Regions from separate parts of the Paenibacillus sp. FSL E2-8871 genome, predicted to be linked through region 1. Evidence: predicted binding sites of a transcription regulator. Region 1 holds the regulator's gene; each other region holds the start of a gene.

Region 1 (10,992 bases):
ATTTCTCTCCAACTGTATTTACACTAAAAGCTTATCATGGAGATCGAAGATGATGAGAAGGAGACGTAAACACTAATGAAATCCATCATTGACATAGAGAATCTTGATCTCTACTATGAGTCGTTCCACGCACTGAAGAATGTGAATCTGCAAATCCCGGAGAAACAGGTTACCGCTTTTATTGGACCTTCCGGTTGCGGGAAATCCACGTTGCTTCGCACATTGAATCGTATGAATGATATGATTCCTGGCACACGTATAGAAGGAACTGTAAACATCGGTGGCAAAAATATTTATAGTGATGAGGTAGAGGTGGAAAGCCTGCGTAAGCAGGTCGGTATGGTGTTTCAACAGCCGAATCCTTTTCCTAAGTCGATTTACGACAATGTAGCTTACGGTCCCCGTTTACACGGCATCCGTTCCAAAAGTGAACTGGATGAGATCGTAGAAAAAAGCTTGCGTCACTCCGCCCTATGGGAGGAAGTGAAAGATTTTCTGAAGAAATCTGCCCTTAGCTTGTCTGGTGGACAGCAGCAGCGGCTTTGTATTGCTAGAGCGCTAGCGGTACAGCCGGATATTCTGCTAATGGATGAGGCAACCTCTGCGCTCGACCCTGTATCCACTCTCAAGATAGAAGAGCTTGTTCAGGAACTAAGAAGTGAGTATACCATTGTTATGGTAACTCATAACATGCATCAGGCCGCACGTGTATCCGGTCGAACCGTGTTTTTCTTAAATGGTGTAATTGTAGAGGCGGCGGACACAGAGGTGCTTTTCTCGAACCCTAAAGATTCCCGCACTGAAGATTATATTTCCGGACGTTTCGGCTGATCAGATTTAAAAGGGTGTTCGTCCCTGGAAATGGCAAGCTGACCATACGTTAATGAGGAGGATCGCTCTTATTATGATTCGCAGAAAAGAATTTGATAAAGACTTGGAAGAGCTGCGCAGTCTGCTGCAGCAGATGGGTGAGCATGTTAAGGATGCTCTTGAAGGTGCAATTAATGCATTACAAAATCTAGATACAACGCTCGCACAGGAAGTCGTTGAAGCGGATTTACAGCTGAATGCCATGGAAGATAAAATCATGGAAATTGGCTCACGCTTAATTATTACGCAGCAGCCCGTAGCTAAGGATTTGCGCCGCATTATCGTTGCCTTCAAAATATCAAGCGATTTGGAACGCATGGGGGATCTGGCGATTGATGTAGCTAAGGCGACCATGCGTCTTCAAGGCCAACAGCTGATTAAGCCCCTTGTAGACATTCCTCGTATGGCTGAAATCGTGACAATTATGATCGATGAGGCGATCCAGTCTTACCTGGATGAGAACACTGATCTGGCTTATAAAATGGCACAGGATGATGATCAGGTCGATCAGTTATATGGTGCAATGATCAATGAGTTGTATTCTTATATGGTAACAAAGCCGGAGACAGTATCCCAAGCTATGTTATTGACACTGGTAGGCCGTTATATCGAACGGATTGGCGATCACGCTACTAACATTGGTGAAAGCGTAGTTTACCTGGTTACCGGTAGTCGTCCAGATTTGAATGAGTAGTGTTTTGCAAAAGATGTTCAGTGGCTGGTAATTACAGAGAGCGTTTGGACTTTCGGTCGCTGTTGTCTCCAGATTTATTTTATTTTAACCACCTTTAGTGGTGTAAATCCAGAGACAAAGGCGGGCGCTCTGCTCCTACAGTTCCAAACCTCTCCTCCATTACTTGCACCTTCACATCTTTTGTTTATTTTTAGGTAAATTGAGTAGCCGTCCTTATATTAGGACGGCTACTTGTTGTATAGCCGTTTCTACTTGGACAGGCCATATGTTAAGATGTAAGAAGTAAGCATGAAAAAGGCGAGGTGCACTATGGACAAGTTGATACTTATAGATGGAAATAATATTATTTACCGCGCATTCTTCGCGATGCCCCCGCTAACGAATACAGCAGGGCAACAGACGAACGCGGTGTACGGTTTCACAACGATGCTGCTCCGTTTAATTGAAGAACACAAGCCGACACATATGATTGTTGCTTTCGATGCAGGGAAAGTCACATTTCGGCATGAAGGTTATGAGGATTATAAAGGCGGTCGGCAAAAGACACCTCCCGAGCTCTCCGAGCAGTTTCCACTGCTGAAAGATTTGCTCAGAAATCTGGGTGTACCGCAGTTTGAAATTGGCAATTATGAGGCCGATGATATTATTGGAACCATTTCTCGCCAAGCAGATGAAGCTGGCCGGCAGGTTATGATCGTGTCGGGAGACAAGGATATGCTTCAATTGGCTTCCGAACATACGACCGTTGCGTTGATCCGCAAAGGAGTTACTGAGGTTGAGCTTTATGGACCAGAACAAATTCGTGAGAAATATGATTTAACACCCGAGCAGATCATCGACCTTAAGGGACTGATGGGTGATGCGAGTGATAACATTCCGGGCGTTCCGGGTGTTGGTGAGAAAACAGCACTCAAGCTGTTGCATCAATTCGGATCGGTTGAAGGTGTATTAGCAGGAACCGGTGAGCTTAAAGGTAAAATGAAAGAAAAGCTGGAAGCTCACGCGGAAGACGCTGTCATGAGTAAGAAACTGGCAACCATCTATCGTGAAGTGCCTCTTGAGCATTCGTGGGAAGATATGATCTTTAACGGAATTTCTGCGGATACAGCAGGACCCGCTCTCGCAAAATTAGAATTCAAATCACTTCTGGAAAGGTTGTCACTTAGTGCCTATGCTCCAGTAGCTGATGGAGAAGAGGGTGCAGCGGAAGTAGAAGCTGCTACACTTGATATTTCGATCGTGAGTGAAGATGAACTTGAGGCGCTAAATGAAGCGCTCCCTAGTATTTCGGCGCTGCATGTAGAATCCAATGGGGATAATCCGCATCGTGCCGAGGTGATCGGGGTAGGGCTATCTACTCTGGAGCGACATTATTATGTGCCGTTTGAATTACTACAGAAACCAGCGGCTGCGAAGCTACGCGACTGGTTAGGAGATGAGAAGGCTCCGAAGAGCGGATATGATCTTCACCGTGCTGATTTGGCACTGCATTGGCAGGGGATTGCTTTTGCAGGTGCTGCCCATGATGTGCAGCTGGCGGCTTATTTGCTGGATCCGACGGAAGCTAATCAGAACCTAAACGATCTCGCTACGAAATACGGCTTGCCAAGATTGTCACCTGATGAAGATGTATTTGGTAAAGGCGCCAAATATAAGATTCCTGAGCTTGAAATCTTAGGAAATCACGTCGCACGTAAGAGTGCTGCGGTACTTGGGATTGCTCAGAAGCAACAGCAGGAGCTTGTCGAGACAGCGATGACCGGACTGTTCGAAGATTTGGAGATGCCTTTATCACGTATTCTCGCGGATATGGAGAAACAAGGAATCGCAGTCAACGAAGAGGATCTTAAAGAGCTAGGTAAAGAATTCGAAGCTCAAATTTCTAAGCTGGTCACTGAAATATACGAATTAAGTGGCACGGAGTTCAATTTGAATTCACCAAAGCAACTGGGTGAAATTTTATTCGTTAAGCTAGGTTTGCCTGTTGTTAAGAAGACGAAGACAGGCTATTCCACCGATGCTGAGGTGCTTGAGAAACTAGCGCCTTATCATGACGTGGTACGTTTGATTTTGCAATATCGCACGATTGCCAAATTGCAATCCACCTATGTAGAGGGGCTGCTCAAGGAAATTTCCCCGAAAACAGGGAAGGTGCATACATTCTATCGGCAGACGATTGCTGCGACAGGACGGCTTAGCAGCCAATTTCCGAACCTGCAGAACATTCCAATCCGCTTAGAAGAAGGACGTAAAATCCGTAAAGTGTTTGTTCCATCCGAACCGGGCTGGTCCATTCTGGCGGCGGACTATTCGCAGATTGAACTACGGGTACTTGCGCACATCTCCGGTGATGAGCGGATGAAGGAAGCTTTTCTCCATGATATGGATATTCACACGAAGACAGCGATGGATGTATTTGGAGTTACCGCCGATCAGGTTGATAGCAATATGCGTCGTGCTGCTAAAGCCGTTAACTTTGGTATCGTGTACGGAATCAGTGATTATGGTCTGTCGCAGAACTTGAATATTCCTCGCAAAGAAGCCGCTCAATTTATTGAGCAGTATTTCGAGGTATACCAAGGTGTACGTCGATATATGGATGATATCGTAGTTGATGCAAGGAAACATGGTTATGTAACCACGCTGCTGGAACGCCGTCGTTACTTGCCTGAGATTAATGCCAAGAACTTTAATCTGCGTTCTTTTGCGGAACGTACAGCAATGAACACACCTATACAAGGAACTGCCGCTGATATTATTAAGCTGGCGATGGTGCATATGGACAAGGCGCTATTTGAACGTGGGCTAAAGAGCCGTATGTTGCTTCAGGTACACGATGAGCTTGTATTCGAGGTGCCAGAGGATGAAATGGAGCTCATGAAGACGCTTTTGCCGGAAGTAATGGGTGGAGCATTGCAGTTATCGGTGCCGCTTAAAGCAGAGGTAAGTTTTGGTAGCAACTGGTACGAAGCGAAATAGGCTCCCTTTAAGGTGTGCATATCAGCTATAATGTAGTTGAGGTGAAGACATCATGCCGGAATTACCGGAAGTAGAGACAGTCAAGAGAACACTGAATGATTTAGTTAATGGAAAGCAGATAGAGAGTGTAACCGTCCGGTTGGCCCGGATTATTCAGCGGCCGGATGATATTCAGGCTTTTGCCAACCTGCTCGCAGGTCATAGCATTGTTAATGTTGAACGAAGAGGGAAATTTTTGCGTATCGTGTTAGACGGTTTGGTGCTGGTATCTCATTTACGGATGGAGGGCCGTTACGGACTTTTTTCGAACGAAGATCCACTGGACAAGCATACGCATGTGATATTCCATTTTACCGATGGCACTGAGCTGCGTTACACGGATGTTCGTCAGTTTGGTACAATGCATCTTTTTCAGATTGGTGAAGACCTCCAGCTGCCTCCTCTTAATAAGCTAGGACAGGAGCCGCTGGAGCCATCCTTTACGCCGGAGAGGTTTAAGCAGATTGTATCAGGCAAAAGCACAAAAATTAAATCACTGCTGCTGAATCAGGAATATATCGTCGGCATAGGTAATATTTATGTAGATGAGTCGTTACATCGTGCAGGGATACATCCTGAAGTCAGCGCCAAAGATCTTTCGGATGAGCAACTTGATCAGCTGCATCACGCTATTGTCAGTACGCTAACGGAAGCGGTAAACGCTGGTGGTTCGTCTGTAAAATCATATGTGAATGGTCAAGGTGAGAGCGGCACTTATCAGCAACAGCTGTTGATTTACGGTCGTAAAGATCAGCCGTGTAACCACTGTGGAACGATGATTGAGAAAACGGTTGTAGGTGGCCGCGGCACGCATTATTGTCCAAGCTGTCAGCGTAAGGTTGAAAACTGAAGAAGTAATTAGGTTGGCACCCACTACTTGTCCCGCCCATATACTGTGTGAAGAATGCTTAATAGAGAACGGAAGCTGAATGAAGTGTATTCTTCAGTGTTCCGGTTCTTCACAGGAGGGATTGCGGGTGCTCAGCCCATTTTTTTCACTAATATTACTAGCTTTTGCTTTGAGTTTGGATGGTTTTGGCGTTGGTATTACATATGGACTGCGTAAAATGAAAATACCATTGCTCTCCATTCTGATTATCTCGCTTTGTTCGGGGGTAGTTATCTGTGTATCTATGCAAGTGGGTGTTCTGCTTGCCAAGGTAGTGTCTCCACATGCAGCTTCTGAGGTTGGCGCTGTTATACTCGTGCTAATGGGGTGCTGGTCGCTCGTCCAGATGTTAATGCAGAAAGAGAAGGAACAGACAGGTGAGCGTAAAGTAGGTAGTGAAGAAAATGTGCTATCCACAGAAGCTCGGGCAGAGGTAGCTGTTGATACTGAAGATGTTGTAGAACAGGTTACCATGGCTCCTGAGCAGGCAAAGTCGGCTGTCTTTTCCCTTGAGTTACGACGATTGGGGATTGTTGTACAGATCTTGCGTACTCCGTCTTCTGCAGATATGGATGATTCCGGGAGTATTTCTTCGATGGAGGCTATGCTGCTCGGGATTGCCCTCTCTCTAGATGCTTTTGGAGCTGGACTTGGCGCAGCATTGCTGGGGTTCAATCCGATATGGACATCACTTACAATTGCTCTGTTTAGTGGTACATTTCTATTGCTGGGCATGAAGACTGGATTAAGATTCGCCGGGAACTACTGGATGAAGCATGCTGCTGCACTACCCGCGTTATTATTAATTACAATGGGAATACTGAAGCTATTATGAGGTGAGTACATGATTATTGGCTTAACCGGAGGCATTGCATCCGGAAAAAGCACGGTGTCCGCACTGCTTGTGAGCAAGGGAGCGAGGCTGGTTGACGCGGATGTGATCGCCAGAGAAGTTATGCTCCCCGGTCATGAGGTGCTGGCTGCGGCTGTGAAACAATTCGGAAGCGAGATCCTCTCTTCGGATGGCACACTGAATAGGGGCAAGCTGGGGGACATTGTGTTTCAAGACCCGGCGGCCCTGCAAGCCCTGAACAATCTGACGCATCCCGCAATCCGGCGGGAGATTAAAGAACGTATGAACAGCATGGAGGAAGAAGATCCAAAGAAGTTAACCATTGTGGATATCCCTCTTCTTTTCGAATCAGGACTCGAGAACATGTTCCATGAAATACTGGTGGTCTACGTGCCTCGTGAAGTGCAAATCGCTCGATTAATGGAACGTAACGGACTTTCTATAGAACAAGCAGAAGCACGCTTAAATGCACAGATGGATATTGAAGCGAAGCGTAACAAAGCGGACTATATCATTGACAACAGTGGCGAACTTGCGCACACTGAGCAACAGGTTGCTGTTCTTTGGGACAGGCTGGGCTTATCATGAAATGGTTACGTAAAAAAAGAGTCCTTCTTCTGTTATTCATTGGTTTTACTGCGATATTGTTTCTGAGTACGAACTGGATGTCCTGGTTTTATCCGATCCATTATAAAGATGAGATCCGTAAGCACAGCGTTACGTACGATATTGACCCATTTCTAGTGGCTTCGATTATCCGAGTGGAAACGAACTTCAAAACTGGACGAGAATCCAAAAAAGGTGCTATAGGTTTAATGCAGCTTATGCCGGATACCGCCAAATGGGCCCTTGAAAAGGCCAAGCTTCCTGATGTTTCTATGGAGGAGCTAAAGCATGAACCATCAGCAAATATTGAACTAGGTACCTGGTATCTTTCAACATTATCCCGTCAATTCGAAGGTAAACGTACAGCGGTTATCGCTGCATATAATGCTGGACCGGGTAAAGTTCAAAAATGGCTGGATGAGGGGATCTGGGATGGAACGGATGCTACGATTAAGGATATTCCGTTTGGTGAAACCCGCCATTATGTACAGCGCGTCAACTATTACTATGATCAGTACACGGATATTTACAACGAATTCTAAAACCGTGTTATGTATAAAAAGAAGCATTAAACGATCTTGCGATCGTTTAATACTTCTTCAGTAAGCTTATGTGGACAGGTTATTTGTATTGACCTGCCAATTGTTGTTCTGCCAGGGTTACAAGACGTTTAGTGATGTAACCACCGATCGAACCATTTTCATAAGAAGTTTTATTGCCTTGGTAACCATCTGGGGAAAGCGTGATTCCGAGTTCTTGGGCAACTTCATATTTAAGTTGTTCCAAAGCACCACGGGAATTTGGAGCTACAAGGTTATTGGAGCTGTTGTTTTGGCTCATTGCTGTTCACCTCCTCTGTTGGTAACTGTATTATGTGCCGGACTTGCCATAATCATTACAATAAAAAAACGGTGATTTCTGGAAAAAATGAAATAGCCCTTCAAAAGCCGGATATTTAACATACCGGGACTAAAAACATTATGTAATAGGAAGTGATGAAGCTTATGAAATGCCCTTACTGCGATCACACAAATACTAAAGTACTGGACTCGCGACCAGCGAATGAGAATAAGTCAATCCGCCGCAGGCGTGAATGCGAGCGTTGCAGCAAACGGTTTACAACCTTTGAAATGATCGAGGAAACACCGTTAATCGTGATCAAAAAAGACGGCAGCCGCGAGGAGTTCAGCCGTGATAAAATACTGCGTGGTCTTATCCGTGCTTGCGAGAAACGCCCCGTCTCTGTAGAACGTCTAGAGAAGATCGTATCTGAGGTAGAGAAATCCCTACGCGGTATCGCCGTAGCTGAGGTGGAGAGCCAACAGATCGGTGAGTTGGTTATGGAGCAGCTCTATCCAGTAGATGAAGTCGCCTACGTTCGCTTTGCTTCCGTATACCGCCAGTTTAAGGACATTAACATGTTTATGAAGGAACTGAAGGGTCTGCTATCTAAGAGCACTGGGGATTTGGACAGATTGTAGAGTTGTGGCTAGTCTAATGACTAAAAAAAGTGTTGACAGCGAAGGCGATTTTTTATATTATATAGGAGTCGCCTACGGCGCTTGGATTTGTCAGAATGACTTAAATACACCGAACTGAATTTTAGAATGTGTGATTACATACATCTGAAAATTACGTTTGGGGCCATAGCTCAGCTGGGAGAGCGCATCGCTGGCAGCGATGAGGTCAGGGGTTCGATCCCCCTTGGCTCCACCAAACTTCATATGGACTCTTAGCTCAGTTGGTAGAGCAGTAGACTCTTAATCTATTTGTCCAGGGTTCGAGCCCCTGAGAGTCCATCCAAAAGAAACGGCAGAAATGCCGTTTCTTTTGCTGTTTATGCGACTTTTGATCAGTTTCCCGATGATTAAGAATCAATTACTGAGTTGATAACGTGAAGTGGATAAATATTCCTTTCAATATTTTAAGGTAACACAAATACATCTGTCTGCGACTACTACTCAAGCCATGTGGAGTGTGTAGTGTCAACATACCGTGTTGACAAATAATAGAGAATACCTAAACTAAATAAAAGATAATGATATTAAAAGGCAGTATTCTTGAAGCAGGAAAGGATACTGCCTTTTAGTTATAATTAGGACGAAGCTTACCACAAATAGAGTGTATTATTTATTATATGGAATTAGGAAATGAACAGAGCTCAACTCAACTATGAAACATTCACATAATTTGGTACTATTAAACAATGAAAGAAATCTATCCCATTTGAAAGATGAGACATATATGAGTGTGCATTTAGATGATTTATGTAAAGATTATAATGAAGATAGAATTGTTCCTTTTATCGGTGCAGGGCTATCTATACCTTTTAATGTGCCAGATTGGGGTAGTTTAATAAGGGAAATAGCTGAGAAATACGCCGTAGGTGATACGTCTTTTGTAAAGTTAGCTGTAGAACAAGATTTACAGAGATACGATTACTGGCAGGCAATTGATGCTTTGAAAAAATATACAACAGTCCAAGAAGAAGATATTCAAGAACATATAGCAGTTACTGTACAGAGAAAAATTAATAAAGTGGAAAATGATTTGCTTCATAACTATATGGATCTGAAACAAATGGACTTTAAGCTTTTCTTAACTACAAATTATGAAAATATATTACACAACTATTTGCAATGGAATTAACTCCAATTTTATTAAAAGAAATACAAATGCTAAATATATCAGGAATAGTTCTCCATCATTTGATATAAATAATTTCGAAAGTCTTCAACATAGGTTTTGGGCTCTACAACTTTTAGATGAGTGCCGAAGCTTGCTAAAAGTTGAAATCCCATACGATTTTGTGGGACATAAATGGTTGCTAATAAAAATCCAGAACTATGGTCTTCAATACTTCTTCGACCATACCTTTCGATGATTTGATCTTTTATGCTAGGCGATATCCATGCCTTAATCGTGACGAATTCAGGTAGATAATTTGCTTCGTGTACTTGCTCTGACCAATCGTCTCTAGGATGAAACGCGCGTTCATCCATAGTAATATGATCGATCCGAGATAACTTGAAAGTTCGATATCCCTGTCGATGTAAACAGAATCCTTTCAAGTACCAACTCGATTCGCTAAAATGCAGCTCATAGGGCTCGACCATTCTATCCGTTACAGCCCCGTCCTTATCTGTATAATCAAACGAAGCCAGCCTCTTTTTTGAAATGGATTCTTGACATGTCTTTAAGGTTTCAAGAATCTCGGACCGACCTTCCCAATCATAAAACGACAGTTGAATGGAACGATTTAGAGACAATGGACTAACCATTGCCTCTATTTTTTTTATCGTTCTTTCAACTTCTTCAGTACGGAGGATTTGTTCCAATCCGCCGAGCGCAGTTAATATATTCTGTAAATCGGAGCTGCTTAAAAGGCGTTTATCAACCTTGTATTCATCCATTATGCCGTAGCCCCCTTTGACCCCATTGACAGAGTAGATCGGGATGTTCGATAAGCTCAATGTTTCCATATCGCGAAGGATCGTTCTTTTGGAGACATTGAATAGTTGTGAGAATTCCGTTGTAGAAACAACCTCTTTTTTCAGCAATATCATGATAATCGAAATGAGTCTCTCCACTTTGTCCATAATTGCCCTCTTTTTTTACATGATTTCAGAACGGTGACACCTTGATGTCACCTTTTATCCATTATACTACAAGTATCACAAGAAGGAGGTTATAATTTAATGTTTAATCCAACCGATTTTCCCAAGCCCACCCTTATTTCAGCCAACGGTGTGGAACTCGAAGTGTTTGAAGCAGGCCGAGAAAACGCAGGAAAACCTATTGTACTCTGCCACGGCTGGCCAGAGCATGCCTTTTCTTGGCGCCATCAGATGGACGCACTTGCCGCAGCGGGCTACCATGTCATCGTCCCCAACCAGCGGGGTTACGGCAACTCATCCCGTCCGACCGAAGTAACAGACTATGACATTGAACACTTGTCGGGTGATCTCATCGCGCTTCTCGATCACTATGGATACGAGGACGCTACCTTTGTCGGTCATGACTGGGGTGCATTCGTCGTTTGGGGACTGACCTTGTTGCATC
Region 2 (10,992 bases), 6.6 Mb from region 1:
TCTAATGATATCATCACCCTTCATTGAGATTTTCTTCTTACTTCAAGCACCTATATACCACCTCTGAAATTATATGGATTAATTTTAACCAAAACACTAAATATCCTTATAATGTAATCATCGGGAATTTTAAGGCGAAAAATAATAGTAAACCCCTCTTCCGAGTCAAGATTAGATAATTTATTTGAACTGATTTAAAGTTTATGAACAAAGAACAAAGTAGAAGTTAAGTACAACCCTTTTCATTAGACCTGTTGAGTTCAAATTACTTAGAAAAGCTGTATAGATCGTAAAGCTGGTTACAAACACATGTAATAAACAACACGATAGTTTGGTTATTGCTACGGTGAGAATCTTTTGAATATTTTTCCACATCTATATAGTACCGCTTTATATAACTACTGCATCCACGTCTATGATGGCGATTCGCAAAGCGCGCACAGGAAAAAAAGACATCCATAAAAACCCAAAAGATACTTACATGATTAATATTGAAGAAATGCAAAAACGCACTATGCAGGAAGTGTGTTATAAAGAAGGAGCGAATAATAAAACCTATTCAGTAACCATCAAGTCGACAGAACATAAAGAACAAGAAGCATTTCAAAATAGTGATGAATTCAAAGAAAAAGCGAAAGAGCGTTATAAAATTGAGGCAAAAAATAGTGAACTCAAACATAGACACGGATATGATGTTGCATCTTCCTCGGGTCTAATTGGCATGCAGATGCAAGGCGCTATGGCGATATTTTCTGTTAATCTCAAGCGAATCATTAATTTGATAAAAGAATCGAAGTAAAAGTTTAAAAGCAAAGGCGACATTTCGTTCAAAATCGAACAAAATGTCGCCTTTTTAATTTGAGGGACTCTTATAACTTTTAATAATACAGGTTTTTCAGTGGCCTCGATGAATTCCAAAGTCACCTGTTCTCTGCCTAAAAAAGGTCTTCTTCACTTTATTTTTACAGAATAAAACACTACTCTCTTCTGACAACTACAACTTATATTCCTTGCTAACAAACAATTTGCACTCACCATCACTTCAAGTACAAAGAGTAAATGTCGAGGATGTTATTGAAACACACAGCAATTCATTAACTTCACTTTGTTGTTTGGTCAAATATGCACTCAAAAAGCGGAACGATCAAATAAACGAAATCGACGACTTCTTATAATGTTCAAATAGCGAGGATCAGATAAAAAGACTTATGAAAATAAGAAAGTATATATTGAAGAATCCAAACCGGATAAGATTGCTCTTTAGCCTGTCATGATATAAATAAAAAGCCGGTAAACCCTAAGTAATGGCTTGCCGGCCTTATAAGTAAAAATGTGAAACTCGCTGCATATCAATATAATAATACAATTTGTTGAATATTGAATATTTTTCTCATTTAAAATGAAACAATTCTCACTTAAAATGAAACAATTCTCACTTAAAATGAAAAATCACATTTCCCATAAAACATTTATTGGCTCTACCGTTTACCCGCAGCGACTATACCCGCAATTGCCGCAAGTCTTACAACCCTCAATATTAATCAGCGAAGCGCCGCCGCAAGAAGGACAAAGGTCACGGGAAGCAGAAGTATGGTTATGCGCGCCATGTCCGCCCTGACCATCTTCAATAGAAGCTGCCGCAGGAACACTCGCTTTCAACTCCGCATTTAAAGCTTCATTGAAATCTTCTAGCTCCAAAGTTGCTGCAATTGGTGCAGGCAAATGATCATCATGAGCGTTATTCAGTACATGAGTCTCCAATGCCTTAGCTACAGCATCTGCAATGGATTCTACTCGATTCGCACCGAAGCCGATTGCACCTGATCCGCCGATACCTTTCAGATGTTTGATCAACAATTCTACCTTCTCACCATGATCTCCATAACGGAGGAACAAGGAGCAGACACGACCGAGTGCTTCTGCCATCGCAAAGACATCAGAACCTGCTTTACCTACATTCAGGAAGATTTCTGCCGGTGTGCCATCTAGATCATTGATCGTAATATACGCCATACCAAAAGGTGTGTTGATTTTATAGGTTGCGCCGCGCAGAACCTGCGGACGTTTTTTGTATTGTTTATCCAGCTCTTTAGTAGGAGCTTGAGGTGCTGGGCTTGCCGTTACAACATTTGCTTCAGGAGTCGTTGCAACTTCAACTGCTGGAGCTACCTCTTCTACTGCATCTTCCTTCTTCGAGGTTTGCAGAACTTGTACATCACGGCTACCATCACGGTAGATCGTAACGCCTTTACAGCCCAAATCGAAAGCCATTTCATATAGCTCAGCCGTCTCTTCTACTGTGAAGTCAGACGGGCAGTTGGCTGTCTTGGAAATCGAGCTATCTACCCAGCGTTGAATCGCTGCTTGCGCACGAATATGATCCTTAGCTGACAAATCCATCGAAGTCACGAAATAATCTGGCAGCTCTTCACCTGGATGAGCTTCAAGCCATTCTTGGGCGATTGGAACGAACTGTTCATCGTAGCCAAGGCGACTTTGACGGAAATATTTAAAGGCGAAATAAGGCTCAATGCCTGTCGAGGTGCCTACCATTGTACCTGTGCTACCTGTAGGTGCTTGTGTTATCACTGTAACGTTACGCATGCCATGTTTGCGAATCGCTTCGCCAACCTCTGGATACTCTTCGAGCATATTTTTCATAAAGCCGCTCATTAAGTATTTCTCGGTATCAAAAGCGAGAAAAGATCCCTTCTCACCAGCAATCTCTGCGGATGCAAGATACGCTTCACGAGCCATAAAGCCGTACAGCTTGTCCAGGAACGCCAAAGATTCCGGGCTACCGTAACGGATGTTCAATTTAATCATAAGCTCAGCAAGACCCATTGTTCCGAGCCCCACACGGCGTTCGTTTTTCTGATTCGCTTCATTTTCCGGGAAATGATAAGGTGTCTTATCAATGACATTGTCCAAGAAACGTACGGAATAACGCGTCGTAGTCGCGAGATCTTCCCAGTCTACATCATGATTCTTCTCATCGTAGAATTTGGACAGGTTCACAGCGGACAAGTTGCAGACTCCCCAGCCTGGCAGTCCTTGCTCCCCACATGGGTTCGTACAAATGATCGGATTAAAATACCAGCTGTTGGACATCTGATTGTAGTATTCCATGAACACAACGCCTGGCTCAGCGGATTTCCAAGCGGATTCAATAATGGTGCGCCATACATCACGCGCTTTAACGGTGCGATAATGAATAACGTTTTTGCCCGCAGCCTTCCACTTGTCTAGATCGCCATCCCACACATCGTTGTACTCTGGATCTGTAGTATCCGGAAATACGAGATCCCAATCCAGATTTTCTTTTACAGCCTTCATAAAGCTATTGCTCACACATACCGAAAGGTTCGCATTCGTAACTTGACCCATCGTTTGCTTCACGGTAATGAAGTCCTCCACATCTGGATGCCAGTCATTAATCATGAGCATAAGTGCACCACGACGGCTACCGCCTTGTTCAATTAATCCAGTGGTATAGCTAAACAGACCGCCCCAAGATACAGAACCACTGGAAGAACCATTAACACCTCTCACAATTGCCCGGCGTGGACGTAGAGAGGATAGGTTAATCCCTACACCGCCACCACGAGCCATAATTTCTGTCATTTCAGCCAACGTCTGCATAATGCCGCCACGGCTATCTTTTGGAGAAGGAATTACATAACAGTTGAACAGGGTTAGTTCTTCACTAGCGCCTGCACCAGCAGCAATTCGTCCACCCGGTACGAGCTTCCAATCATCCAGAATCGAACGAAATTTACCCGCCCATTCTTCTTGAAGCTCAGGCGTCTTCTCCACAGAAGCCATAGCTGTAGACAGACGATCCCACATTTCCTCTGGTGTTTTTTCTATATTAAGCGTCAGCTTTTCAACATCTGATTTCACAAGTTCGCCGCTGCGCGTCTTCACGGTTACGATTCTGCCGTTACGTTCTACGATCTCTCCGACTTCCTTCGTGGGAAACTTCGGATCATCTTTTGTTAGAACGAGTACAACATCGCCCACTTTAGCATTATTGCTGTCGGCATCCTTCCAAGCATAACGATCCAAAAATATTTTTTCACTTAGCCCTTCAAGGCGTTGCTTCCGTTCCACTTTACCCAATAGAAAAACCTCCCGCAATGTAGTAAATATTAGTTCCAGTTCAGGTGTGGGCGTACATTTTGTGACCCACAACAAAAACTTCCTTACACTTATCTTCCGTCTTACGGGTGTATGTAGGAAGTTCATCTTGTCAATAACAAATAGCAGCTACGCACTTTAAAAAATCACATTTTCATGCTTTTGTCACAATATATTGTGTGCGTCAGCTTTTAAACTATACCACATATTGTATCGAAGGTCTTTTTCGAAAATAGAGTTAAGCAGCCGAAATATCGCAAACCTTGCCGCGTTTTCTCGCTTTTACTCTCTTTTTTAAAGGCTATCAAGAAAAATAGAAGGTTATGAATTCTCTTGTTTAAGAGCATACTACTCCTACGAATGATGATATGAAATAGCACCTGAGGAGGCTGTACAATGACGCAATTATTCCGTAATTCTCTACCTCACAAAGGTGGAAAGTCAGCGCCTATACTGCCTGTTCCTCTTTCTTTTGACCGGAATTGGCTACAGGATCTAGAACTCAAACTAGATAAAGGTGGTCCGTGGGGAGACTACCGTCTATCCAAGCTTGCTGTGCAAGGTGAACAAACGGGTCTAGTAACCAGCTTCGATGAGCTGCAATGCATGAAGCATTTATCCGGATTATCCCCGCTTCCTCATCAGCTCGATACCGCGCATAAGGTTTTGTTTGAGATGTCGGGCCGCGCGATTCTTGCAGATGAGGTTGGACTAGGAAAGACGATTGAAGCAGGACTTGTACTCAAGGAATATCTTGTCCGCGGTCTAGTCTCTAAAGTGCTTATTCTGGTACCCGCTTCCCTCGTATTGCAGTGGGTCCGCGAGCTGAATGCCAAGTTTGGCATCTCTGCTGTTGCACAGAAAAAAGCATATTCCTGGGGGAATGCGATTGTCGTCGCATCTATGGATACCGCGAAGCGCGATCCTCATAAAGAGATGCTGCTGGAAAATGAATATGACATGTTGATTATTGATGAAGCCCATAAGCTGAAGAACAAGAAATCGACCAATTATCTATTTGTACAGCAATTACGCAAAAAATATTGCCTGCTCCTAACCGCTACTCCCGTTCAGAATGATCTGGGCGAGCTATTTAATTTGATCACTTTACTGAAACCGGGGCAACTAGGAAATCAGGGTGATTTTGCTTCGAATTTCGTCGTTGATAAACGCCAACCTAAGAATGAAGGTCAACTAAGAGACGAGCTATCGAAGGTGATGATCCGCAATCGGCGTGGCGAAGGTCCAGTTAATTTTACGAAACGAAAAGTCCGTAATATTCCGCTAGTTCTTTCACAGGAAGAGAGAGTATTATATGACGCTGTCACTTCTTTTGTTAAAGATCAGTATCAGGAATCAGGCGGCAATCTTAGCAGCATGCTTTCCTTGGTAACGCTTCAGCGTGAGGTGTGCAGCAGTAGGGATGCCGTCTTCATCACTTTAGTTAATCTGATCAAGAAGCTGCCTGCTGATTCGCCGAAACGCGATCGGATGATGGAGCTATTGCAGACACTTCGTACGGTTAAGACCAATACCAAAGCCGAAACAACACTATCTCTCATTCAAGAAATGAATGAAAAGGTCATCGTTTTTACGGAGTATCGCGCGACTCAAGAATATTTGCTTCAGTATTTCCGCGAACATGGGCTAATGTGTGTTTCTTATTCCGGCGGGATGAATCGTGGTAAAAAGGACTGGATGATGGACCTCTTCCGCGGTCGTGCTCAAGTCATGATCGCTACTGAGGCGGGTGGTGAGGGCATTAACCTGCAGTTCTGTCACCATATGATCAACTTCGATCTGCCTTGGAATCCCATGAGAGTAGAACAACGGATTGGGCGGGTGCACCGGTTAGGTCAGGAAAATGACGTGGTTATCTATAATTTGTCCACGCAGGGCACGATTGAAGAACATATTCTGCATCTGCTACACGAGAAGATCAATATGTTCGAAATGGTCATTGGCGGGCTGGATGTGATTCTGGAGCGTTTTGAGAAGAAAGAATCGCTGGAGAAAAGTTTATACAAAATCATGCTCGAATCCCGCTCCGATGAAGAGCTGCGACATGAGTTAGATCATATCGGTGAATCCCTAAGTGAGTTGACTCAGGGTATTAAAAAGGAAAGTGAGACTTCGACATGACCCTCAACTCACAGGAAGTACGTAAACATGTAATGGATTATCTGGAGGCGACAGAATGCTCCATTATTGAAGTATCGCCCATTCACGTAACTGTAAAGCTATCGCCAAGAGCTGACAGAATGCTTACAGATCGACCTTATTATTGGGGATTCGTGGAGCGTACTGGTGTTGATCCGGAGACACTCTCCTTCACTTTTGTATTTGATCCGGAAAAATACGATAGCCAGGCAGCTATAGAAGTTCCGCCAACGGTAAATCGCAGCATCGGAGCATTGAATCCGCCAATTACCGAAAACCCAGCGATGGGTGCCACAACAGATGCTGAGGCTAGCGCAGATCTATTGAATCCAACATCACCTGAATCTAATGTGGTTCATGTCCCCTCCTCAAATCCAGAAGATAGCATCCTAGCCCGCTACTTCGGTATTGTACCTGCATTGCCCCGAATTGGGCCCGGTATGATAAGACGTGAAGATATCATCTATGGTAGCAAGCGCCTGCAGCAAATTTGGAGTGCGGCGCAAGATGAAGGGAAATGCCTTTACTTATTTGAAGATCCCGGTAGCAGGCAGCGGAATACACTCTTCTCTGCAGCTTATGAACCGTGGCTCGGCGTCTGCTATAAAGTGGAGATGAGCTGCGATTTGAAACGGGAAGAACTGCATTATCTTGGAATATCGCTGACAAAAGGGACCATCATTGATGACTTTAACACTAAGATAGCCTCGCGGGAGATGATCCCCCGTTTACCAGAAAACGTCCATATTCAGCCTTATGAATTAACAGTGACAGCCGCTACAGATTTATTAGAGGCTCATCTTACCTCTCATCTTGCCGAACTCGATTACAATTGGGCAGAACAGGCACGTGAGCGTCTTAGAATCGAGCTGGCTATCATTGATATTTATTACGGAGAGCTGCTGAAAGAGCCTGATGAAGAAAAACGTTTAGGCACTCAAGAGCAGTATAACCGTCGTCGACAGGAGACCATTTGGCAATATGAGCCGCAAATTGCAGTTTCTGCGATAACCTACGGACTGTTTCATCTGCGAAGCCTATAGAATGCGACCCTACTCGCTAAAAGCAGGCAAAAAAACAAGAGAACTTCCGCCTTCAAGCGCGACAGCAAGCAACAGCCTTTTTATAGCCTGTCCACTACAATAGAGTAAAGCTTAACTTTCCTGACATTTCTTAACAAAGAAAGGTGATCGACGCCATGAAAATAAGTTTGCGGCGGAGGCTGAAACTTGCGGGTCAAGGATGCCTCCTCCTGCTTCTAAGCTTTGGACTGTTTGTATCCAGTTCTGGTTCCCCTTCAGCGCTGGCGCTGGCCAGAGTAAGTGTGATCCAGTCAGTCACGCAGGATGCAATTCCTGTATTGAAGATGAGTACCTTACCTTCACCCAGTACGGTCCAAGAATTCGCTAAGGCTACATTGAACAAGCTCGCTGCAGAAGCTCCATTTACAGCCTGGAAGGATGCAAGGATAGAATATTATCCCCTTGGTCCAGGTACTCATGGCTGGCTTGTAAATGTAATGAAGGGTGAAGAGCGGATCGGATACATGATCATTTCTGCCACAGATACAGGCGGATATATGCTAAGTGAATATGGAGCCGGCACTTACGGACTCCCATACAGTTTAAATGATCTGCGCCAGTTTTTGGTGCAGAAAGGTCTCATTACATCATCTTTTCCAGGAACAATAAACCTTACTGCTTTATATGCACCACTTCTACCGGTCTGGAAAATAACCATTGACGAAAAGACGGTTTACATCAATGCTTCCGTACCGCAAATTTTACCTTGGACACTGAGCAAGGCAGAAGAAGTCCTTAAAGAGCAGCCTCCAGCAACAGATGTAATTACTAATCTTAATCCTGACGTATCACCGCTATCGGCCTTCAATAGTGGAGGGTCAGATGATCCTTACGAAGATATCCTTTGGCTGACCGCTCCTAAACTAACTACAGTGAGCGGTGACAATATCGCACTTCTGATCAGACCTAAAGAAAGCATCGCTTATCAAGCTGCTGGACGAAACGACCTTGTCGGGGCACCATTTATGATTACAGGCTATCAGAGCTGGCAGCCTTCTCAAGGTCAAGCTGAGAACAATAAAATTACCGTATACGCGGCCTCAGGCCCTGAAGGAAAACGATACTTACCACTCACTGCACTACAAAATAATGGAACACTGCATAAGCTGCCAGACAGAACGACCAAAGCACTCGGATATAATCGTTAACACAAGCATAAACGCCTTCGGCGTCCTTATGAGGACGGTAAGTGTTTATGCGAGAAATAGAAGGATAATTTATAACGTAAGCATATAAATTCTTATATTTAAACAAATGCAAATAACCTTCCACTGCCACCCATGAATAATGGCACTGGAAGGTTATTTGCTATTTATACCTTTATTCTTTTTTGCCATGACTCCACTTGCTTCGCCAGATAGACCACCCAAGCGGGAGCATGCCAAACCATTTCTGTGACCACGGCTGCTTCGTAGCCGCTCTACGAGCATGAATGGCACGCGGATCCTCGATATATACGACTACCTTCTCCGTTATATACTTTACAAGCTCATCGCCACCGGAAGCCATTTTAACACCTCCTAAAAATGTAAGTGAATTCAGATTATCAGCATCCGTTCCATGGTCTTAGTGTGCACCACTCCACTTGGATCTAAACTACAGACTTCTGATTTGTCGAATAGGTTTACCTATTAAAGCACAATCTAACAAAGAATCCAGAAGACGTTATTCACTTGCAAGGAGGCGTTTCACTTGAACAACTGGAGAAAACAACCCTTTCCCAGTACAGCAGCTGTTCTATGCGGCTTTCGAATCACTCTAACTACCCTAGGACTACTAATGTTGTTTATGGGCAGCTCCTTAGCCTCCGCGACACCAGAGAAACCCGTGATGAAGGATGACCGTCAGCATTTATTAGGTCACGGACACCGTATGATCCTAATTGATGCGGGACATGGAGGCATCGACGGTGGAACTTCCTATGGTAATATTCTTGAAAAAGATATCACCTTAGATATCTCACGTCGATTATTTCTACTTCTGGGTAGCGATGGTTTTGATGTTGCTTTAAATCGCAATGGAGATTATGCCCCTAGTGATGAAAACCGCTGGCTGCGTAGTAAATCTCGACATCTGCGGGATCTTGCACAGCGTAAAGAGCTTGCTGAGACATTACCTGCTACTGTAGTGGTAAGTATCCATATTAACTGGGCGCCTTCCCCTTCCAAACATGGTCCACTTGTATTGTACCGTCAAGAGGGTCGTAGCTTCATGCTTGCTAAGTCCATTCAGCATCAGCTAAACAATCTTTACGATGTCGAAGCACATCCAAGACCAGGCAAACCCTTTTATTTACTCAATAAAATAACCGCCACAACTGTTATCGTTGAGGCGGGTTTTGTAAGCAGTCCGACTGACCGCGCAAAGTTATGCACCCCTAAAGGGCAGCAACAAATCGCTGAAGCCATCGCTGATGGTATTGTAGCTTATCTTATGGAAGTTTAAGTTGGGAGCTCCATTTCATCTCGTTTTTAACCAGATCAGAAATCCCTATAAACTCAACATTGTCTTTCATCTGTTCAATACCGCTGCGGATTCCTGCGGCGGTCTCTTTCCCAAATACACCAACATGACCAATCGTTACACAAAATCGTTGATCCTTCGCCATGTCTTTGACGAGACCCATTTGTTTCAGAACATGACTTGCTGTATGTGTGTCATCTAAAAAGATATGGTTCTCTACGCGTGGCAACCCCATACGATAAGCCATATTGCCAGCAACGGAACGGTAGTTGGTCTTGCTGTCTACAAAAAATAATCCTCGTTCTTTGCATACAGATAAGATCACTGCCATAATCCGCTCATCTCCGGTAATTTTCGAACCCATATGGTTATTTATCCCGATCGCATAAGGAACATTATCGAGTGCTGCCTCAACCTTTTGTCGCACTTCCTCATCGGACATTTTGGCCAATATGGCTCCTGGTCCAAGCCATTTAGGATTACCTTGGCGCGGCTCCATCGGCAAATGAACCAGAACATCATCTCCGCGTTCATGTGCGCGGGTGGCATCCTTTACGGATGTAGGTAAAAAAGGCATGACGGCTACAGTAAGCTTTATCGGTAACGAGAACATTTCATCTGTCCCCTTCATGCCATTGCCGAAATCGTCAATAATGATAGCGACCTTATCACGTTTGGGTGCACTCTCTTCAAGCTGCGTATTTGTAGCGTTGTCTTTAGACGTGGCAGCAGAGACAGCCGGCGTAGCCGGAACAATTGTGGTAATCAATACTGCAGCAACAGCAAGCCAATTCAGTAAGCAACGTTTAACCTTTCGACTGTCCTTCATCAAGAGGAACGCCTCCTTCGTCTTAAACAATTGTTCTCATTGTTTGGTTCACGAAGGTTTAATATGTACGGGGAGGGTTCGCAAAAATTTACAATCGAGCTGTTGCTAATGCCCGCGCTTGTCTGTGGCAAGGATTGCTTCCAGCACATCCACAGATTGAACTTCAAATGGCATATTCTTCATTGGGCTATCCTGGGAGCAGCTAGCTTCTGCCACCACCATTAATTTATCCATATCGCTACTGGTAATCCCAAGCTCCTTAAGTGTAACGGGAAGGCCGACTTTTTTGCAGAAAGCACTGACCTGAGCGACCTCATC
Region 3 (10,992 bases), 580 kb from region 1:
ATTAGTTCGTTTTATTTCATTTTTTATTACTTTGCTTGCACCTTCATTGTATGTTGCGATAACTACGTATCATCAGGAGATGATACCGACCAATCTTGTAATTAGTTTAGCTGCCCAGCGGGAGAGTGTTCCTTTTCCTGCTTTTGTCGAGGCGCTGATCATGGAAATGACTTATGAGATTTTGCGGGAGGCCGGGGTGCGGATACCCAAAAATATTGGACAGGCGATTTCCATTGTCGGAACGTTGGTGATAGGGCAAGCAGCAGTTGCAGCGGGTTTTATTTCATCTGCAATGGTCATTATTGTATCGCTTACAGCCATTTCTAGCTTTGTTATTCCGGAGACAGGAATGTCTATAGCTGCGCGGATGATCCGTTTTGTGCTTATAGCTTTGGCCGGATTTATCGGATTATATGGAATTCTATTCGGTATTTTTATCATCGTACTGCATTTGTCGAGTTTGCGTTCTTTCGGAATGCCTTATATGAGTCCGCTCGGACCTTATAATTCAAAAGACTTAAAAGACTCTATCTTTCGCTTTCCGTGGCCTTTTTTAAAAACAAGGCCTGCTGAGAACAAGACGCAGAACCTATTTCGTCAAAGTACTTCTAGTGATGAGGAATCAACGCAATGAATAAAAAATTAGTTAGAGGCGTTCTCCAATTGATGATAGCTCTCCAATTTACGTTAGTGCTAAGTGGCTGTTGGGAGAGAAAGGAGCTGAATGAGGTAGCCTTTGTCCTGGGGTTAGGGATCGACAAGGCTGAAACGGGTTATACAGTTTCGATGCAGGTCGTTATTCCATCTGCGATTTCCTCACAATCGTCTGGAGGAGGGGGAGGCACTGGAGTTCCAGTGGTTGTTTATAAATTTACGGTACCTACGTTTTATGATGCACAACGTAAGTTGAATCTGGATAGTTCCAGGACGAGTTATCTTGGTCATATCCGGGTGTTGGTTATTGGGGAGGAACTTGCCCGCTCCGGAGTGGGCGAGATACTGGACGTATTTAAAAGAAGTCGGGAAGCTCGAATGGATTTCTACGTTATGGTTGCCAGAGATACAACCGCCAGCGATGTCTTGAATGTCCTTACACCTATGGATAAATTACCAGCGAACAAATTATTTAGTTCCCTAGATAATTCTTATAAAGATTCAGCAAAAACAGTCGCTGTCACGCTGGATGATTTTATTGAAAATTTATTGGCTGAAGGTGAACATCCTGTACTGACCGGAGTGGAAGTTATGGGAGATCCCAAAGAGGGAGGAGATAAAAGCAATGTAGAGCGAACAATGCCTAAGGCGAGATTGGAATACCATACTGTAGCTGTGTTCAGAAAAGACAAACTGATCGGTTGGCTAAATGAGGGTGAAACGATTGGTTACAATTATATCAACGATAAGGTAACCTCACATTCTGGCTCGATAGCAGGGGAAGATGGAAAGCCTATTGTTATCGAAGCGATCCAGGCTTCAACCAAACGCAAAGTGAAAATTATTGATGGGGAGCCGCATATTTACCTTGACGTTAAGACGCTTTGCAACATTGAAGAAGTGCAAAGTACAGAAAATTTGGAATCGGAAAGCACCATAAAACGTTTGGAAAAGGAAACAGAGGAACGGATTATAGAGCGGATGCAAAACACTGTGGAGCAAGTAACTAATCGCTTCAATGTTGATATTATGGGATTTGGACAATCGATCTACCATGCCAGTCCTAAAGCCTGGACAAAGCTACAGCAAAAAAAAGGCGACGATTACCTCAAATCATTGCCCATCCATTATAGTGCCTCAGTAGTTATTAATCGCGTAGGTCTCACAGATAATTCTTTTCTTGAAAAAATCAAGGAGTGAGTCGAATGGTGTTATTGTTTTTTTTGGTGCTTGCTGTAGGTTGTATGGCACTTGATTTGCCTAAATTAGTGCGAAAGCGCCGAGTACGTGATCTTAGCGTATATTTTATATTTTGGATTTTGGGACTTGGCGCGACCGTATGTGCTTTGTTAAAATTGAACATCCCGAGTCCTTTGTTTCTGATTATTCTTATCTATAAGCCAATAAATAATTTATTTGGAGTATGGTTTCATTAACAACGACGGATTTACAAATTATCAAACCCCTTAGAATAAGCATCGGATAAAACTTCTGGTTTATCTGATGAAATTCTAAGGGGTGTTTTTTTTATGACGATCAAAACCAAATTCTCAATTGTTGCAAAAGTAGATTAAAATATTCATTGCTATATACAATTAAATACAATAAAGTTGTCATATAGAGGATAATTTTGTCGATTTTTCTGCAAAAATGTTCCAATCCATATTGCATCAGGCGATATTAGGGTCTATGAGGTTCGAATCCTCCTCCTGAAAAAGACATAAGAAAGTGGTGCGCATATGAGTAGCAACAGATTTGAGAACAAAGTAGTTATTATTACAGGTGCAGGTACCGGAATCGGAAAAGCTACAGCCTTAAGAGTAGCAAGAGAGGGCGGTATTGTAGTAGTTGCCAATCGTTCAGATGCCGGCGCTAACACAGTTGAGGAAATTAAGGCTCTAGGTGGGGAAGCGATGTTTGTTCGGTCAGATGTTTCTCTCGAAGCAGACTGCAAAAATATCGTAGATCAAACATTAGCAGCTTATGGAAAAATTGATTGCCTATATAATAACTCAGCAATTACAGGAGACAATACGGATGTTATAGACTATGATCCGTTGTTGTTTCAAAAAGTGATTCAGACAAATCTCACTAGCCAATTCTACATGTTGCATTATACATTACCTCATATGAAATCTGGAGCTTCCGTTCTAAACTGCTCCTCTTTGCATGGTATTTTTATCGGGATGGCCAATGATGCAGCTTATTCAGCAAGTAAACATGCTATTGTGGGGATGACTAAATCAGTTGCCAAAGAAGTGGGTCACCGTAACATTAGAGTAAATGCCCTTTGCCCAGGACCTATCCCTACACCAACCATGAACAGATATGAAAAGCTGTTGTCTGATGATGTAGAGATGCTTCAATCTCTTATCGCTTCTGGAACGGCTCTGGGTAGATACGGTACGCCTGAGGAAGTAGCTGCGTTTGCATGCTTCCTACTAAGTGATGAGGCTTCGTTTATTACAGGTACAGCACATGTGATTGACGGGGGCTATTCCGCAACAAAGTAATCACGGATTGATTTACTTATATAACAACTAATATATAGTATTAAAGGCTTTGCGGCGTATTCTGATTCCAAAAACCTGAAGGATGACTGGATTGGAATCGGAAGTCGCACGCAGAGCCTTTTTTAGTTGTCTAAAATAAATAGATTCTTCGTATGTTGGCAAATTGAATGCTTGCAAGAGACAGCAGATACACAAAAATGAATGAATTAAGGAAAATATGACCATGGATATGTTGGAATTTGTAGAAATTTGTATTTTAATATAAATAAAAAAAGAAATTTGTCGATAATAATATAGGTAATATGTATTAGTTAATATTCTAGAAAGGGTGTTGTTATAAAAACGATACAGGAAGTAGATGTCGTCGCCCTGAAAAAGCCTGGGGCGGGTATTTTTTGTCTGTGAAGTTACATACATTTCATCTCTATTATTAAAAAATAACGTTAAAACTTGGAGGAAAAATAATTATGTCATACACAATTAAGTACAACCAAAATGAGAACCATATCGATGTAGTATCTATTGATTTTTCAGCTGAAGATGTTCCAGGATACCTGAAAGATTTTGAAAATATCATGAAGCTTGTTAAACCTAAATTTACAGGAACAACTGATGTAACTGATTCTAAAAGTGTACTTACTCCTGAGGTTGCAGCTATGCTAGCCCCTACTGGTGCGATGGCGAGTGAAGCTGGTCAAGCAGGATGGGCTTATGTAACTAAAAACCCAATTTGGAAGATGCAATTGAAACGTATTTTTGGTAGAGATTTTGCAGATGCTTACGATACCTACGAAGAAGCTAGAACATACCTGAAAAGCTTGCAATAATCTAATCTTACAGTTAGCAAAAAGTGCGGAGAATTTTCTCCGCACTTTTTTGCTTTATCTATATTTAAAATTGAAAATCTTCATCTTTCAGCGGTTCCACGTTAAGCGCCCGGACGTATCCGTTACCTTTTTTCGAGAAGAAATCATGCTGCTTGGTGTGGGTACTGATGCCATTCTGAACAATCGGGTTGATCTCTTCCTCGTCGAATAGCGGATCATGCCCCAGATTCATCATGGCTTTGTTAGCATTGTATCTAAGGAAGGTCTTGACCTCGTCCACCAGTCCGATGGGAGCGTAGATCTGCTCGGTATAACGTTCTTCATTCTCATGTAGCAGTCTAAGGAGGTCTACCAGCTTCTGGTGTAGCTCACGCTGCTCGTCATCTGGTAGCCCGTCAAAGATCTCCTGCGCCAGCACACCGACATATACGCCATGGATGCTCTCATCCCGCAGAATAAGGTCGATGATCTCACCGCTGCATGTCATTTTGCCTTGGCCAGCTAGATAAAGCGGGTAGAAGAAGCCACTGTAGAACAAGTAGCTCTCGAGCAGCACTGAGGCTGCCATGGCAAGGTACAGATCTTTGGGTGAATCTATTTTTTTGTAATATTGTGATATGGTCTCTGCCTTGAACTGCAGATAAGGGTTCTCTTCAACCCAGCGGAACACACTGTCAATCTCCTCTGTGGAGGACAAAGTGGTGAAGATGCTACTGTACGATTTGGCGTGAATCTGTTCCATCATGCCCATAAAGCCAAGCACAGCCTTGCGCTGAAGACCTTCGACATGCTCCATAATCTGCGGCATACCTACTCCGCCTTGAATCGTATCCAGCAGCGTGAGTCCGCCGAGTACCTTCATATAGGAGTCCTTTTCTTGCTCACTGAGCGTGAGCCAGGACATTTTATCATCGGATAATGGAATTTCATCGTCCGTCCAGAATTGCATAATGTTCTGATTCCAGAACATCAATGAGAAATCGTCGTCAGGACGGTTCCAGTTAACGGCTTGGATAGCGGTCATAATATGGCAATCTCCTTTTCTGCGGCTATAGCCTTCCAGTTAGATCGAGCAGGTGAGGCATTCCTCAACGGACAGCTTTTTGGTCCGGGTGTAATATAGCGACTTCAGGCCTTTATGCGCCGCGTACAGATAGGAGCGGGCCAGTTCTCTGGTGGAGACATCGCTGTTCACATGCAGAACGGTCGAGATGCCCTGGTCGATGTGGGGCTGAATTTCCGCGATCAAATCGATCACCTTGAACTGATCCATTTGGTAAGCTGATTTATAGAAAAATACATTGTCTGGACGCAGGTACGGCATCGGATAGTAAGTCGTTGAATTGGCATAAGTCCGGGTCTCAATCTGCTCTACAATAGGCATAACGCTTGAAGTAGCATTTTGAATATAGGAAATGCTGGCTGTCGGCGCAATTGCCAAACGGTATGCATGGTACAGGCCATTTGCTTTTACTGCATCCTGCAGTTGTTCCCAGTCCGCAGGGGATGGGATAAAAATATCTCCGAACAACTCTTGTACTCTTGGCGTTACAGGGCGGTAATCCGTAGTCAGGTAACGCTCGAAATAAGCTCCTGTAGCATAATCAGAAGCCTCAAATCCATGGAAGGACCGGCCGGTTGCAGCAGCGATCTCCATGCTTTTCTCCAGTGAATGATAGTTCATGGTCATGAAGAAGGTCCGGGCAAAATCGCGAGCCTGTTCGCTCTCATAAGCGATCTTGTTCTTGGCCAGATAGCCGTGCAGATTCATGACACCGAGACCGACGGAGTGCATCTCTTTGTTAGCTTTGGCTACGCCTGGGGCATTAGAGATGCTGGTCATATCGCTGACTGCAGTCAAGGCGATCATACCTTCATGTACCGATTCACGGATTTTGCCATGCTCCATCACGTTGACAATGTTTAAGGAAGCCAGATTGCAGCTTACATCACGGCGGATGGTATCTTCCTGTCCGTAGTCAGCAATTTCTGAGGTCTCCTGCAGCTGGAAGATTTCCGTGCAGAGGTTGGACATTTTGATCTGTCCAACGTTTTTCAGGGCATGAGCCTCATTGGCGTTGCTCTTGTTCATAATATATGGATAGCCAGATTCCAGCTGGATCATGGCGATTTTGGTCAGCATATCCCGTGCGCTCATGGCCTTTCTCTTTTTGACACGTGGATCGGCTAGCAGCTTATCGTACATTTCATCCAAATCCATGTCATCAAGATGCGTGCCATAAGCCTTGTACACACTGTAAGGGGCAAATACATGGAGCGGTTCATTGTCCTTCGCCAGCTTATAGAAGCGATTCGGAATGATCAGGCCGATGGACAGGGTTTTGAGTCTTGTTTTTTCGTCGGCGTTGATCTTCTTACTGTCGAGAAATTCAAGAACATCCCATCCAAAAATGTTGTAGTAGGCGGCTCCAGAACCTTTACGTTGACCCATCTGGTCAGCATAGGAGAAGCCGTCTTCCATCAGCTTGAGCACAGGTATAATGCCCTTCGCCGCATCCTCGACACCCTTGATTGTCTCTCCGCGGGAACGGAGCTTGGACAGGTTGACAGCCACACCACCGCCGATCTTCGACAGCTGCATGCAGGTATTGAGCACATAGTTGATCGAATTAAGCGAGTCGTCCATTTCGATAAGGAAGCAGGAGACAAGCTCACCGCGACGGCTCTTGCCGGCATTTAAGAAGGTTGGGGTCGCTGGCTGCAGACGCTGCTCCATCATCGAACGGGCAAGCATGCCGGCAGTAGCGGCGTTGCCGCGTCCAAGATGAAGGGAGACTGCCGCCACACGGTCCGGATAATGCTCCAGATATTGCTTGCGGTCATTGCTTTTTACAGCGTAATCCGTATAGAACTTCGAAGCTGCCATATAGGATGGAAAGCTGAAGTTGTAAGAATGGGTAATTTGGTAGACATCTTCAATCTCAGCCAAGCTGTACTGTTCGTAAAAATTTTCGTAGAAATCCTGTTCAATCATATAATCAACCTTGGCTTTTGTATTCGCAAAAACCAGGCTCCGCCGTTCTACATCCCGCATAAATTCGGCTACTGCCTCAAGGTCTTTATCCAATTGAAAGAAACCACTTTCGTCTCTCTTCATCAACATGTTGTTTAGTTCAATATGCCGCAACTCGGCTCACCTCCTGTTTAATTCGTTCCACATCACCAAATGTGCCCGATAGCTCAAATTTACCGATAACTGGTACATTGTACCGATCTGCAATCAAGTCTGCGCTATGCGCGAACAGCTCGCCCCAGTTCTTGTTGCCGCTGGCGGCGATGCCTTTCAAATTGGAATAATTGTTCTTCAAGAAAGTAGACACCTTCTCTGGAATCTGTCCAAAGCCGGTGGTATATGTAATAAGCACATAGGGCTCGTCAATGGTCATATGCTCTTCAATCTGCACAGCTGGCAGCTTAAGCTTACCAATGAAGCGTTTGACGTTTCCGGTTTTTGAATCGTATGCGACTAGCATGGAGTCTCTCCCCCTGTATATATTACTGTAAAGATTGAATAGATAAGCTATAAATACTGGAAAATCATATGCATACTATATTTAGTGTGCGTTGTTTATTTTAATCACTATATGTTGAAAAGTCAACATGAAAAGTGCATCCTAACTAGTTGGAAATTGGTCTAGTAAACGCTCTATTAAAGTGTTAATATCACGAAAATACGCAGGTTGGAGCGGTTTGCTAAGGCAGCTGTGTTGTTTTTTGTGATGGATCTTACTGCATCTTTTTTATCATGACAAATTAGCGTCACTCCGTTGAGCAGAACTGTAATAAGAGTAAGATTAGCTGTATTCACTGTATGTTCAGGCAAGCGGAATTGAGGTTTACTAGAGGGGGAACAAGACCAATGAAGGAGGAGATAGGTTATGACTCAAGCGATGCAGCGCCAGCAAGCGGTAACTATCCATAAAAATGAGGTGTTCGCTTTAACCGCAGAGCAGCTTCAACCTCAGCTTATTTACCGGGATTGTAAACCGAAGCAGATAATCCGGGTTGTAAAGAATGAACTAGCGGTGCATGGCTGGCAGTCAGAATCGATTCAAGGTGCAGAGGCTCTTTCTGCCATTGCTTTTGGTAAAGGGGAGGAGGTTATTCTAGATTTCGGAGAGCATCTAGTGGGAAGGCTGGCGATTCGGATTATTCCAATAGGTAGTCCCCCGGATGCTCCGTTACATCTGCAGATCACCCTCGGGGAAATGCCGGTGGAGATGGCTGAATCCTTTTCTGAGTATGACGGATGGCTAAGCAGCTCGTGGTTACAGGAAGAGCGAGTTCATCTGGATATACTGCCTTCATCACTAAATCTGGATCGTCGATACAGCTTTCGGTATGTAAAGCTTAAGGTACTTGATACGTCACCGAAGTATAAAGTATCCTTTGCTGAAATTAGTTGTACAGCGGAAACTTCGGCTGACCGCTCCCTTCAGGCTCCGTTGGGCCACACAGATCCTGAACTGCAAGCCATTGATGAAGTCAGCGTTAAGACGCTGGAAGAATGTATGCAGGAGGTCTTCGAAGATGGACCTAAGCGGGACCGAAGACTGTGGCTTGGTGACCTGCGGCTTCAGGCGCTGGCCAATTACGAAACGTTCTCAGGCAATGATCTGGTTAAGCGATGCCTGTACTTGTTTGCAGCTTATCCGGATGAGCGGGGTCGGATCACGGCTAACTTGTTCATGAAACCCCAGGTCATACCTGACGATACGTATCTCTATGATTATTCACTCTTTTTTGTATCTACACTTCATGATTATTACTTGGCTACAGATGACCGGAACACGCTGGAGGAGCTGTGGCCATCTGCTTATCGGCAGATAGAGCTGGCTTTAGAACGATTGGACGAGCGTGGCATTGTGACCGACGATGAGACCTGGTGGGCTTTTATTGACTGGCATCCGGATCTGAACAAACAGGCCCCGGCGCAGGCTATCTTAATCTATAACTTGAAATGCGCGCTGCATCTGGCCGTTCTTCTCGGAAATGAACGACAGGATCGTTTACGGCAGACGATTGAAGAACTTACGAAGGCCACTTTGGATCACTTATGGGACTCTGAATTAGGCTATTTTGTTAGTGGTGATATTAGGCAGGTTTCATGGGCTTCTCAGATCTGGATGGTGCTTGCCGGAATCGTTGAAGAAGAGCGCGGGAAGAGACTATTGCTACGGCTTCAGCAGGATTCCGCTCCCATTCCGATGACCACACCCTATATGGTTCACCATTTTATTGAGGCACTGATTCAGATGGGCGAAAGGGATACAGCCATTTCGGAGATCAAGAAGTATTGGGGGCAGATGATTAAAGACGGGGCTGATACGTTCTGGGAGCTGTATAATCCAAGCGACAAGAGCTTTTCTCCCTATGGCAGTCATTTAATTAATAGTTATTGCCATGCTTGGAGCTGTACGCCAACGTATCTGATCCGCAAATATCAATTATAAGCAGATGCCTATTCGATATCAGCTCGAACAGCCTGAGCACCGTAGCAAATGGTGTCTCAGGTTGTTTGGCTCTGCTTGCGGTACAAAAGCGGAGTAACTTCGTATCGTTCCGCGAATTTTTTGTAGAAAAAGCTTAGGCTTTCATATCCGCATTCTCCGGCTATATCTCCAATCGGTCGATCACTGTTAGCGAGTAAGAGCGCGGCATAAGCCATACGATGCTCTTGTACCAACTCACCAAACGTTTTGCCTGTGCTTTTCTTAAGTAGATTGCTCAGATAATTGGGATTGAAATTAAAGCGTGTGGCCAAATCCTTCAAGGAGCAGTTATTAAAATGATGTTCCAGATATTGTAGGATTTCCAGCAGATCGCCCCGTTTAGTGGTAGGTAATCCACTGGGGGCGGTGTTCTGGTTTAGAACCCGCATGAGCTCGGTAAACACGATGACCATATAACCGTTGATCATGTCCGCGGAGAAATCACGGGGATCAAAGTACTCGCACATCATGCTGGCGAGAATATGGTGAAGGTTATGACTGTTATCTGATCGGAAGACAAGGTAACGGTCATGGGCTGCAGCGGGAGATTGGGCGTTGATCAGAAAATCACTTAATCTTCCGTCAGAACCCAGCCGGGTCAGAAATGCCGCGTTCAGTGTTTCCTTTCGCATCAAAATATTGATCAAAATATCGTCTTCATTAAGTGTAAAAATTGAATGGGGTACGTCCGTATCCAACAAGCAAATCTGGCCTTGAGTCAGCTCTACGACGGATCCGCCAATAGTCTGACGGCAGCGGCCTGAATACATATAATTTAGTTCGATAAATGTATGCGTATGCTCCGGCATATCGGCGAACCGGTGGTGCTTGCTGATATGATAATCGCCCTGATTAAAAAAATGATGTACCGGTAGACGCGGAACCCGTTCTCCGTGAGGTAAGATCAATTCTTTGCCACCAAATTCATTAATGTTGCGACGGGTGTACTGTTGTTTGGCTTCGATTGCATCAAGGCGGCGTAGATAACAATCCAGCTCCATATGATCCATTAGCGTGCCCCCTCTTTTTGAGCTTCACTTAATTTTCGATATTCCTCTGGTGTGAACCCGGTCATTTTCTTGAATAGGCGGAAAAAATATTTGGCGTTATCGATCCCAAGACTCTTGGCAATCTTATAAATCTTCTCATCACTGGTACGGAGCAGCAACTTGGCACGTTCGATTCGCTCTTTGTTGACATAATCAATCAGATTTTCGCCCGTCTTCTCCTTAAACAAGTAACTAAGATAGCTCGGACTGATGTAGAACAGATTCGATAAATGCTCTAGCGTGAGGGACGAGCAGATGTTTTTGCGGATATATACCTTTACATTATCAATGACGTTGGGAGAGGCATAGACCGATTGTTCCTTTAGTAATTCTGCAATCGAAGTGAGTACGGTCAGGAAATATCCCCGGATTTCTTCCGAATCAAATGAAATATTAAGTACGCCTTCAAGGCTGGATGATGTATGTTGTCCGTTCT

Evidence for each region. The regulator NrdR, encoded in region 1, represses ribonucleotide reductase genes. The targets are predictions, from matches to a motif close to AACACNATATATNGTGTT.
Region 2: the regulator NrdR is predicted to act here: its motif matches at 4,305-4,322, upstream of NYE25_RS00725 (adenosylcobalamin-dependent ribonucleoside-diphosphate reductase).
Region 3: the regulator NrdR is predicted to act here: its motif matches at 7,560-7,577, upstream of nrdI (class Ib ribonucleoside-diphosphate reductase assembly flavoprotein NrdI).

Annotation. Positions count from the first base shown of each region.
Region 1 covers NZ_JBBOBV010000001.1:6,781,673-6,792,664, forward strand. The annotation lists gene pstB (phosphate ABC transporter ATP-binding protein PstB) at 76-831, shown strand; gene phoU (phosphate signaling complex protein PhoU) at 905-1,564, shown strand; gene polA (DNA polymerase I) at 1,874-4,543, shown strand; gene mutM (DNA-formamidopyrimidine glycosylase) at 4,596-5,432, shown strand; gene NYE25_RS30340 (MntP/YtaF family protein) at 5,560-6,306, shown strand; gene coaE (dephospho-CoA kinase) at 6,316-6,912, shown strand; gene NYE25_RS30350 (lytic transglycosylase domain-containing protein) at 6,909-7,472, shown strand; gene NYE25_RS30355 (alpha/beta-type small acid-soluble spore protein) at 7,552-7,770, opposite strand; gene nrdR (transcriptional regulator NrdR) at 7,935-8,411, shown strand; tRNA gene NYE25_RS30365 (tRNA-Ala) at 8,571-8,646, shown strand; tRNA gene NYE25_RS30370 (tRNA-Lys) at 8,657-8,729, shown strand; gene NYE25_RS30375 (hypothetical protein) at 9,175-9,579, shown strand; gene NYE25_RS30380 (helix-turn-helix transcriptional regulator) at 9,618-10,529, opposite strand; gene NYE25_RS30385 (alpha/beta fold hydrolase) at 10,629-10,992, shown strand, end outside.
Region 2 covers NZ_JBBOBV010000001.1:132,581-143,572, reverse strand. The annotation lists partial or broken gene NYE25_RS00730 (transposase) at 446-799, shown strand; gene NYE25_RS00725 (adenosylcobalamin-dependent ribonucleoside-diphosphate reductase) at 1,486-4,122, opposite strand; gene NYE25_RS00720 (DEAD/DEAH box helicase) at 4,537-6,282, shown strand; gene NYE25_RS00715 (YqhG family protein) at 6,279-7,343, shown strand; gene NYE25_RS00710 (hypothetical protein) at 7,499-8,530, shown strand; gene NYE25_RS00705 (YqzE family protein) at 8,703-8,891, opposite strand; gene NYE25_RS00700 (N-acetylmuramoyl-L-alanine amidase) at 9,075-9,827, shown strand; gene NYE25_RS00695 (divergent polysaccharide deacetylase family protein) at 9,814-10,674, opposite strand; gene NYE25_RS00690 (glycerol dehydrogenase) at 10,780-10,992, opposite strand, start outside.
Region 3 covers NZ_JBBOBV010000001.1:6,201,926-6,212,917, forward strand. The annotation lists gene NYE25_RS27905 (spore germination protein) at 1-634, shown strand, start outside; gene NYE25_RS27910 (Ger(x)C family spore germination protein) at 631-1,854, shown strand; gene NYE25_RS27915 (hypothetical protein) at 1,860-2,090, shown strand; gene NYE25_RS27920 (SDR family NAD(P)-dependent oxidoreductase) at 2,394-3,167, shown strand; gene NYE25_RS27925 (hypothetical protein) at 3,635-3,994, shown strand; gene nrdF (class 1b ribonucleoside-diphosphate reductase subunit beta) at 4,059-5,018, opposite strand; gene nrdE (class 1b ribonucleoside-diphosphate reductase subunit alpha) at 5,058-7,142, opposite strand; gene nrdI (class Ib ribonucleoside-diphosphate reductase assembly flavoprotein NrdI) at 7,129-7,488, opposite strand; gene NYE25_RS27945 (alpha-L-rhamnosidase-related protein) at 7,894-9,468, shown strand; gene NYE25_RS27950 (AraC family transcriptional regulator) at 9,525-10,517, opposite strand; gene NYE25_RS27955 (response regulator) at 10,517-10,992, opposite strand, start outside.